2 regions of the Collinsella sp. OM06-18AC genome follow, and region 1 is predicted to be linked to the other one. Evidence: riboswitches for the same ligand, from Rfam matches in the RefSeq annotation. Region 1 holds a riboswitch; the other holds the start of a gene.
The links. Region 1 has a riboswitch for thiamine pyrophosphate ahead of thiM (hydroxyethylthiazole kinase). Riboswitches for the same ligand answer to the same signal wherever they lie in the genome.

Region 1 (4,745 bases):
CATCCCGGAATATGCGCTCAGACTGGGATGCGGTTTCCGCGAGGGGGCGGTCGCGGAAACCGCATCCCAAAATTTGCGCTTGGAATGGGATGCGTTTTCCGCTGGCCCTCTATATGGAAAGCGCATCCCAGAATGGACGTCCAAACTGGGATGCGCTTTCCGCTGTTGAAGATATAGGGCTGCGGAGCAGCTGCTCGGCATGAGTCTATGCCTGCTGCCAGGTATCGACGAGCTCCTTGGCTGCGGCGTAGGGGTCGTCGGCACTGCAGACGGCGCTCACCACAAAGAAGCCGTCGACGCCGGTAGTCTTGAGCTGCGGCAGATCGGCCGTTTTGACGCCGCCGCCCACCACGATGGGCACGGGGCTTGCTGCATGGAGGGCAGCCAGGTCCTCAAAGCTCTTGGTGATGATGGAGCCGTCGGCCGCACGTCCGCAGTCGCGCTTGGTTTCGGTCTCGTGGAGCGGGCCTACGCCCAGGTAATCGACCAGGCTCATGTCGGCGGTCTTGACGTACTCGAGCATCTCCTCGCAGCGGGCGGAAAGGCCCACGATGGCATCGGGACCCAGCAGCTTGCGGCAGACCTCGACGGGGATATCGCTCTGGCCCACGTGCACGCCGTCGACGGCGATGCCCTGCTCGCGTGCGGCAAGTACGCAGTCAAGGCGGTCGTCGATCAGCAGCGCGACCTGCCCGGTTTTGCCGGCCTGGGCGATGGCCTGCGCGGCATCGCCCGTCAGTGCGATGATCTCGCGGGCGCTTGCCACCTTGGAACGCACTTGGATGCAGGTAAAGCCGGCGTCGAGCGCCTGAGCCACCACATCGCCCACGGGTCGCCCGAGGGTGTTTTCGGGGCCGAGTACCAGATAGGCAGAGATATCAAGGTTGTCGCGGATGCTCATCGTGCTTCCTCCTGCTTTTTGATCTGAGCTTCCATGCGCTCGAGTTTGCCGGTCATGGTATCGGTAAAACCGGGGCGAATATCGGCTTTGAGCACGACTTCGGTACGGATACCTTTGCTCGCCAACACAAAGGTTGCGTCGCGCACGACCTGCATGACCTCGTCCCAGTCGCCCTCGATCTCGGTGAACATCGAGGTGGTGCGGTTAGGAAGGCCACTCTCGCGAATGACGCGCACGACCTCGGCGACCTCGGCGGATAGCTCGTCACCGGTGCCGCACGGGGCGATGGCCACGGCGACCAGGGTGTTCATGCCGGCATTGGTTGCGGGCTCGGACATGCCTTATGCCTCCTCGAGCTCGAGTTGGTTGTCGGCAATGTCCCGGGCGGTTGCGCGGTAGAGCTCGTCGATAAAGGCGACCTTAAAGCTTGCCGGGGCATCGGCAACGGCGGCGGCACGCGTACCGGCAACGTTGTATACGGCGGTGCCGCAGATGGCCGCCGTAAACGGGTCGGTGGCGCAGGCGTACACGGCCAACACGCCGCCCTGCGAGCAACCGCAGCCGGTGATCTTGGACATGAGCGGGCTGCCGCCGTGGGACTTGGCCACGGTCGTGCCGTCGGTAATCAGGTCGACTTCGCCCGAGACCACTACGGCGCCGCCGGTGTAGCGGGCGAGCGCCGCGGCGGCATCGCGGGCGGCGTCAACCGTATCGGTGGTGTCGACGCCGCGCACGCGGCTCAGATCGGCCGCTTCGCCCTCAAGTCCCCATAGGCCGGCGAGCGCAATGATCTCGGAGGCGTTGCCGCGCACGATGGCGGGCTTGTACTGCTTGAGTTCGCCTACCAGCTGGGTGCGCAGGCTGCCGATGCCCAGGCCCACCGGATCGAGCACCCAGGGCTTGCCGGCGTCGTGTGCCGCCTTGGCCGCGCGGGGAATCGTCTGCTCGTAGATGGGGAAGAGCGTTCCCATGTTCAGATAGATGGCGCCGCCGCCGGCAACGAGCGCCTCGCCCTCGTCGGGCAGATAGACCATGGCGGCCGAACCGCCCACGGCGAGCTGCGCGTTGGCGACAAAGTCAATCGTCACCGTGTTGGTGATGGAGCCGGCCATGGGATTGGTGGCGCGAATCTTCTCCACGGCCTTGACCACATTTTGCTTAAGCTGTTCCGAATCGATCACTGCACATGCCTCCTTGGCATAGAAAAGGGGCGCTGTGCATAGACAGCGCCCCTAAAAAGGCGGCATGCTCCCTACGCCAGCATTAACTGACAGGTTCAAAGGATTGGGCCCTATGCCCTCTCAGCCTTGTGGTTTGCACCGCCGGCACTCCCGCATCGAATCTGTTGTTCCCTATACTAGCGCACCTGCCAATAAGGGACAGGTTTATTTTGGCAGGTAACAACTGGGGCTTTGCGTTTTCCCAGATAAAACCTGCCAATATAAACCTGTCTCTTTTTGGCAGGTCGGTACAATAGACGGGATTAAGAATGACCGAGGGGGCCTTATGATTAAACTTGTGCTGACCGATATGGACGATACGCTGATTCCAGCCGGGCATGACGGCGCCAGCGACTACGCCATCGAGGGCATTCATGCCATGCAGGCGGCGGGTCTGCACTTTGGCCCGGTTTCGGGTCGCCAGCCCTCCGCGATGGGCTGGATGTTCCGCAATCGCGCCGAGTGCTTCTCGACCGGCGCGTTCTGCAACGGCCAGGTCATGTTTGTGGACGGCGAGGTGGTAGCCTCGCATGCGACCGACAACGCCGCCCTGATGCGCTTGGCTGACTACTTGGAGCAAGAGACCGACGATACGTATCTGAAGGTCTACGGCCTGGGTGATGACTTTTGGGGCAACGATGCCTATTGTGTGACGAGCGACCCCGAGCGCGTGCGCCGCGCCATGGAGTCGGGCGGCAACGCATGGCTCAAGGGCGAAGAGGCCCCGTGCCGTCCTGTCGTCGATGACGCGTCGGTGTTCAAGGCGAATATCTGGAGTGCTCGTTCGCGTGAGGAGCTCGCGGAGCTACGCGAGCGCGTTGCCGCTGAGGTGCCGGAACTCTCGCTTGTGTTTCCCAACAATCGTGTGCGCCTGTTCGACATTCTTCCAGCAGGTTGGGACAAGGGTTGCGCTGCGCTGGAGCTGGCGCGCGCTTTGGACCTGACGTCCGACGAGGTGGCCGTATTTGGCGATTCCGATAACGACCTGCCCATGATCGGTGCCGTCCCCAACTCCGTTGCAGTCGCCAATGCCAACGAGGCCGTCACGGCTGCCGCGCGCTGGCATATCGGCGCTGCGGCAGACGATGCGGTTGCCGGGGCTCTGCATCAGATTGCCGCCTGCGCCGCGACGGGGGAGATGCCGTCGTTTATGCGTCAGATGAGCACGACGGGTTTCGACGTCACGAACGTCTAGGGAGAAAGCCATGAAGCTTCAGCAGCTCAGGTATGTCGTCAAAGTTGCCGAATGCGGCAGCATCACCGAGGCCTCGCGCCGGCTCTTTGTGTCGCAGCCTTCGATTACCGCGTCGATTCGCGATCTCGAAAACGAGATGGGTGTGCACATCTTTGAGCGCACCAACAAGGGCGTCATTGTGTCCGAGGAAGGCGAGACCTTCTTAGGCTACGCGCGCCAGGTGCTCGACCAGGCGGATCTGCTCGAAGGCAAGTACAAGGGCGAGTCCGAGCAGGTGCCGCACTTTAGTGTGAGCTGCCAGCATTATTCCTTTGCCGTTAACGCGTTTGTTGACGTGATCCGCGAGTTCGATGCCGCACGTTACGACTTCACCCTGCGCGAGGAGCAGACTCACGAGATTATCGAGGACGTCGCGCATATGAAAAGCGAACTGGGCATCCTGTACTTATCCGAGCATAACCGCGAGGTTATCGAGCGCATGCTGGCGGCCAACGAGCTCGTATTCGAGGGGCTTTTCTGCGCCACGCCGCATGTCTTCGTCTGTGCCGACCATCCGCTGGCGGCCCGCTCCAGCGTGACGCTCGAGGACTTGGAAGACTACCCGTTCCTGTCCTACGAGCAGGGCAGTTACAACTCGTTTTACTATTCCGAGGAGCTGACCTCGACGTTTGAGCGTCGCAAGAATATCCGCGTGCGCGACCGTGCGACGCTGTTCAATTTGGCCATGGGCCTCAACGGCTACACGGTATGCTCGGGCGTGATCAGCCACGAGCTCAACGGCCCCGGCATTATCTCGATTCCGCTCGATGTGGATGAGTACATGGAGATCGGCATCATCACGCGCAAGAACACGACGCTTACGCGCTACGGTCAAGCCTATATCGACGCGATCCGTCAGCATATCTAGACTGCTGCGTCCTGCACAGGTCAAATCTCTTCATGGCAGTCCCAACTGATATAGGAAGCATCTATATCAAACTGTTATAAACGTATATTTTACGATGGCTATATGAGCGCTCATACTCTGTCCCAGTAAAGCAACCAATGCAAAGGGAGATATCTATGAGCACTTCAATTCAACCGAACGCGCCGTTTCGCGCTGATATCGTCGGCAGCTTTCTTCGTCCGCAGGCCGTAAAGGATGCCCGCGCTGCCTATGCGGCAGGCGCGCTTGATGCCGAGGGGCTTAAGGCCGTCGAGGATGAGGCTATTCGCGACCTGGTGGACAAGCAAAAGGCCGCTGGCCTGCAGGTGATTACCGATGGCGAGTTTCGTCGCAGTTACTGGCACCTCGACTTTATGTGGGGGCTCAACGGCATTGAACGCCGCACCTCGCGTACGGGCTATATGTTCCACGACGAGGAGACCACGGCTGACACCGCCGTGGTGACCGGCCCCATCAGCGGCGAGAACCACCCCTTCGTCGAGC
Region 2 (4,745 bases), on a different contig from region 1:
TAGGCCTTGCCGGCATTGACGGCGTCGGCGAGATCCATGCCCTGTGCCAGCGCGCAGGCGATAGCGGACGAGAGCGTGCAGCCGGTACCATGCGTGTTGCCGGTCTCGATGCGCTTGTGGCGGAACCACGTGGTGAGCGGATCGCCCAGGTGGTTGCCCTCGTCATCGAGCGGTGCGGGCTCGGCTAGCACATCGTTGGCCTCGTTGACAAGATGCCCACCCTTAACGAGGGATGCGCAACCAAAGCGGCGGGTGAGGAGCATGGCGGCGTTTTGCTGCGTGCGCTCGGAATCGACCTCGTAGTCGAGCAGCGCCATGGCCTCGGGAATGTTGGGCGTGATGACGGTTGCTAGTGGGAACAGGCGGCGGGTGAGCGCCTCGGCGGCATCTTCGGCAATCAGCCGTGCGCCCGAGGTGGCTACCATGACGGGGTCGACGACGATATTCTGCGCATCCCAGGCGCTCAAGCGCTCGGCGATAACCTCGATAATCTCGGCAGAGGAGACCATGCCGATTTTGACGGCGTTGGGGCGGATATCGTCAAAGACGGCATCGATCTGCGCCGCGACAATATCGGGGGAGATGTCCTGCACGGCGGTGACGCCCAGGGTGTTCTGTGCGGTGATGGCCGTGATGGCCGTCTCGGCATACAGACGGTGCGCCGTGATAGTCTTGATATCGGCCTGAATGCCGGCGCCGCCGCTGGAATCGGATCCTGCGATGGACAGGACGGCAGGTACCTTGCTGCGATCCATGTTCGCTCCCTTGTTCGGTCGGATTCAAATGGGTCTTCAATCCGCATTATAAAGATGCCCGGGCCGGCTGTATGCCGATCCCGGGCGGGCGGTGCAATCTTAACGCAAATAAAAACAAATGTTCACATGTCAACAATTGACGAACGCCTCAGTGCTGCCAAAAGCGATTGTGGCGACGCGTTAGTCCTCCATGCCGAGATCGATCGTCGTACCCTCGAACACCTTGTTGACAGTGCGGACGGCGCACATCTTGCCGCACATGGTGCAGGTGCCCTCGGTGGCGGCGGGGGATTCCTCGTAGCGCTTCTTGCCGGTGACCGGGTCGAGGGCGCACTTCCACATGGCGTCCCAGTCGAGTTTGCGGCGTGCCTGGCCCATCTTGTCGTCCATGTCACGGGCGTGCGGTACCTTCTTGGCGATGTCGGCGGCGTGTGCGGCAATCTTGGTGGCCATGAGGCCATCAAGCACGTCCTGGGCGTTAGGCAGGCATAGGTGCTCTGCCGGTGTCACGTAGCACAGGAAGTCGGCGCCGGAACTGGCGGAGATGGCGCCACCGATGGCGGCGGTGATGTGGTCGTAGCCCACGCCGATATCGGTCACCAGCGGCCCCAGCACATAGAACGGGGCGTTGTGGCACAGGCGCTTCTGCAGCTTCATGTTGGCGGAGATCTCGTCGAGCGCCATGTGACCCGGGCCCTCGACCATGACCTGGACGCCGGCGGCCCAAGCGCGCTTGCACAGCTTGCCCAGCTCGATCATCTCAGCGGTCTCGGTGGCATCGTTGGAGTCGTAGAGGCAGCCCGGGCGGCAGGAGTCGCCGAGCGAAATCGTCACGTCGTACTCGTGGCAAATCTCGAGCAGCTCGTCAAAGTACTCGTAGAAGGGGTTTTCGTTGCCGGTGACCTCCATCCAGCCAAACAGCAGCGAGCCGCCGCGACTGACGATGTTCATCAGGCGGCCGGTCTCCTTAAAGGTCTTGGTGACCGACTTGTTGATGCCGCAGTGGATGGTCATAAAGTCCACGCCATCCTCGGCGTGCGCGCGCACGACCTCGAACAGGTCGTCCTTGGTCAGCTTGACCAGCGGCTTTTCCATGTAGCCGATGGCGTCGTACATGGGGACGGTGCCCACCATGAGCGGCGTCTCGTCGATGAGCTGCTGGCGGAACTGGCGCGTTTTGCCCGAGTTGGAAAGGTCCATGATGGCGTCGGCGCCAAAGTCCTCGGCGATCTTGACCTTCTTCCATTCCTCGGCGGCATCGGCCTTGTCGCCCGAGATGCCCAGGTTGACGTTGACCTTGGTGGACAGGCCCTCGCCGACACCAAAGGCGCGCATGCCCTTTTTGATATGCACGATGTTGGCGGGAATGGCGATGCGGCCGTCGGCCACGCGCTCGCGGATGTACTCGGGGTCGCGATGCTCGCGCTCGGCGACTTCCTTCATCTGCGGCGTGATCTGCCCGGCGCGGGCGAAGTCGATTTGCGTGACGAGCTTGGGCTCGGTCTGTGTGCTCATTGGCACGGCTCCCTTCGTTGGCATTACCCATATCAGGTTTGCGGGTCAGGGCGGGCGCGCCCAGTCTCAGCCTGCCGTCTTGTCCTGCAAGCTCCCCGTTTATGTAATGGGCTCAAGTATAGCTCGAATGGGTACGATTGGCCTAACGAGCGTGCCTGTGGGGAGGCGAACATGGAAGACAAGCATCTATATCGAGAGACGCAATGGGATGTATCGGCCGAGGAAAGCCGTGCGCACCATGGCCTTGTCGCGATTGGTTTTGCGGTGCTTGCCGTGCTGGTGATTGCCGTTTGTATCTGGACGTTTGGTGGTCGCGGCGGCGCTGCATGGGAGTTCGAGGCTGATGATAGCCTACCGATAATGACGGTGAAGGTCGCGGGTGGCAATACCGTTGCCGCGCCGGGCGACTATTGGTATCCGCGCGATGGATTTGTCCAGCTGCAGCTGAGCGGCGGTTCCATTCCTGGTGAAGAGATCGAGCGCGTGACCTTCGATGCGTCGCTTAAGACGCTGTCGGTCGAGCTCAAAGATCAAGGGGATGTGCCCACGACGATGGATATCGCGCTGACTGAATGGCGCTTGGAGCCCCCATCGGGTGTTGCGGTGTCCGAGGTAGAGCACGTTAAGATTACCTACCAAGATGGCTCGACAAACGAAGTTGCCAAAGCCGACGGCTTGGCGGAATAGACGCCGTGCCTAGGCAGCACATTCAAAAGTAGCGGTGGTCCTACAAGGTCTGTTCGTTCAGGAAGACCAAAGTGTTCTTATTTGAAAGCTCGGGAAAGTGACGATAACCAACATCAAACGCGGTGAGCCCGCTTACATCCTCGAGCTTGTTTTCTGCCATCCAGCGCACCATGGAACCACGTGCCTTTTTGCTGGCGGTCGAGCGCTGGATGGGCTTGCCGTTGCGGATGCCTTCGCCAAAGAGGCACGTGACGACCGTGGCGTCGGTGGTGAGGCGGGGCAGAACGGCTTTGGCGTATTCCGCACTCGCGAGGTTGACGATCGTAGCGTTGGAGCCCGCCGGAGCGATGGCCCGTGCGAGCTTGTCGCCCCAAAACGCATAGAGGTCTCGGGCATCGTCGACGGCAAGCTTCGCGCCCATCTCCAGCCGATACGGTTCAACGGCATGAAAGGGGCGTACGCATCCGTAAAGGCCCGAGAGGATCCACAGATGGTCTTGCAGCCATGCGAGCTGCGCGGAATCCATCACCTCGGGCGCCATGCTCTGGTATTGAATGCCGTGATAGGACATGACGGCAGGGGAGAGGTGACGGGCGAGTGCGGGATTGTCGAGATCGCCGTTTTTCAGGATGGGCCCAAACTCATGCAGGGTGTTGAGGCAAGGCCCCAGCAGTTTGTCACTCACGTTCCAGAGCGCCTGCAGACCTCCGCTGCCTTCATTCCGCTCGATATCTAGCAGTGCGCGGTGGAGGCGAGCCGTCTCGTGCGCAAAAGGTGGAATGCCCAGGACTTCAAAAGCATCTTGGGCCGCGCGCATCTGCTTGGCGGGCGAAATGATGACCTGCGGCATGGACTCTCCTTTGCAAAAAAGAAAGTTGCGGTGAAATACGGCCCGTTTGGGCCGTTTATGGGCCAGTTTAGTCCGTATTTCACCGCAACGGATGAAGGGTCGGTTAGGCGCGCTCGATGAAGGCCTTGTAGCCGCGATAGGCCTCGTAGATATCGGCCTTGTTGGCGACCTCCCACAGGGCGTGCATGGACAGGACGGCAACGCCGGAGTCGATGACGTTCATGCCATACTCGGCCATGATGTAGGCGATGGTGCCGCCGCCACCCGCGTTGACGCGGCCGAGCTCGCAGGTCTGGAAGTCCACGCCTGCCTCGTCCATGATGTCGCGGATGAGGGCCACATACTCGGCGTCGGCGTCGTTGGAGCCGCCCTTGCCACGGCTGCCCGTGTATTTGTTAAAGCACAGGCCGCGACCCATAAAGGCGGCGTTCTTGGTCTCGAACTTGCCGGCGTAGCCCGGGTCAAAGCCGGCGGACACGTCAGAGGAGAGCATGCGGCTGCGGGCGAGTGCGCGGCGCAGGGCCAGCGGGCTGCTCTCGCCGGCGAGCGTCATGATCTCGGCGACGGTGTTCTCGAAGAAACGGCTCGTCATGCCGGTGGCGCCCACGGAGCCGATCTCCTCCTTGTCGACGATGAGCGTGATACTCGTACGCTCGACGTCTGCCACGTTGATCTGGGCGAGCATGGAGGGGTAAGCGCAGACGCGGTCGTCGTGGCCATAGCCCAAGATCATGGAGCGGTCGAGACCCATGTCGCGGGCGGGGCCGGCGGGCACGACCTCGATCTCGGCAGAGAGGAAGTCCTCCTCCTCGACGTCGTACTGTTCCTTGAGGATGTCCAGGAACATCTGTTTGACGGGCTCCTTGGGGGCGTCCTTGTCGTCCTCGTCAAACTTGACGGGGCGGCCGCCCACGATCACGTCGAGGATCTCGGCGTCG

Region 2: another riboswitch for thiamine pyrophosphate. It lies ahead of thiC (phosphomethylpyrimidine synthase ThiC); the one in region 1 lies ahead of thiM (hydroxyethylthiazole kinase).

The regions. Positions count from the first base shown of each region.
Region 1 is NZ_QSTX01000007.1:23,775-28,519, reverse strand. It holds gene DXB86_RS05685 (thiamine phosphate synthase) at 206-901, opposite strand; gene DXB86_RS05680 (thiamine-binding protein) at 898-1,239, opposite strand; gene thiM (hydroxyethylthiazole kinase) at 1,243-2,082, opposite strand; TPP riboswitch at 2,134-2,244, opposite strand; gene DXB86_RS05670 (HAD-IIB family hydrolase) at 2,408-3,316, shown strand; gene DXB86_RS05665 (LysR family transcriptional regulator) at 3,327-4,223, shown strand; gene DXB86_RS05660 (5-methyltetrahydropteroyltriglutamate--homocysteine S-methyltransferase) at 4,379-4,745, shown strand, end outside.
Region 2 is NZ_QSTX01000006.1:39,323-44,067, forward strand. It holds gene thiD (bifunctional hydroxymethylpyrimidine kinase/phosphomethylpyrimidine kinase) at 1-755, opposite strand, end outside; gene thiC (phosphomethylpyrimidine synthase ThiC) at 936-2,270, opposite strand; TPP riboswitch at 2,263-2,378, opposite strand; gene DXB86_RS05210 (hypothetical protein) at 2,442-2,957, shown strand; gene DXB86_RS05215 (YaaA family protein) at 2,998-3,807, opposite strand; gene DXB86_RS05220 (aminopeptidase) at 3,911-4,745, opposite strand, start outside.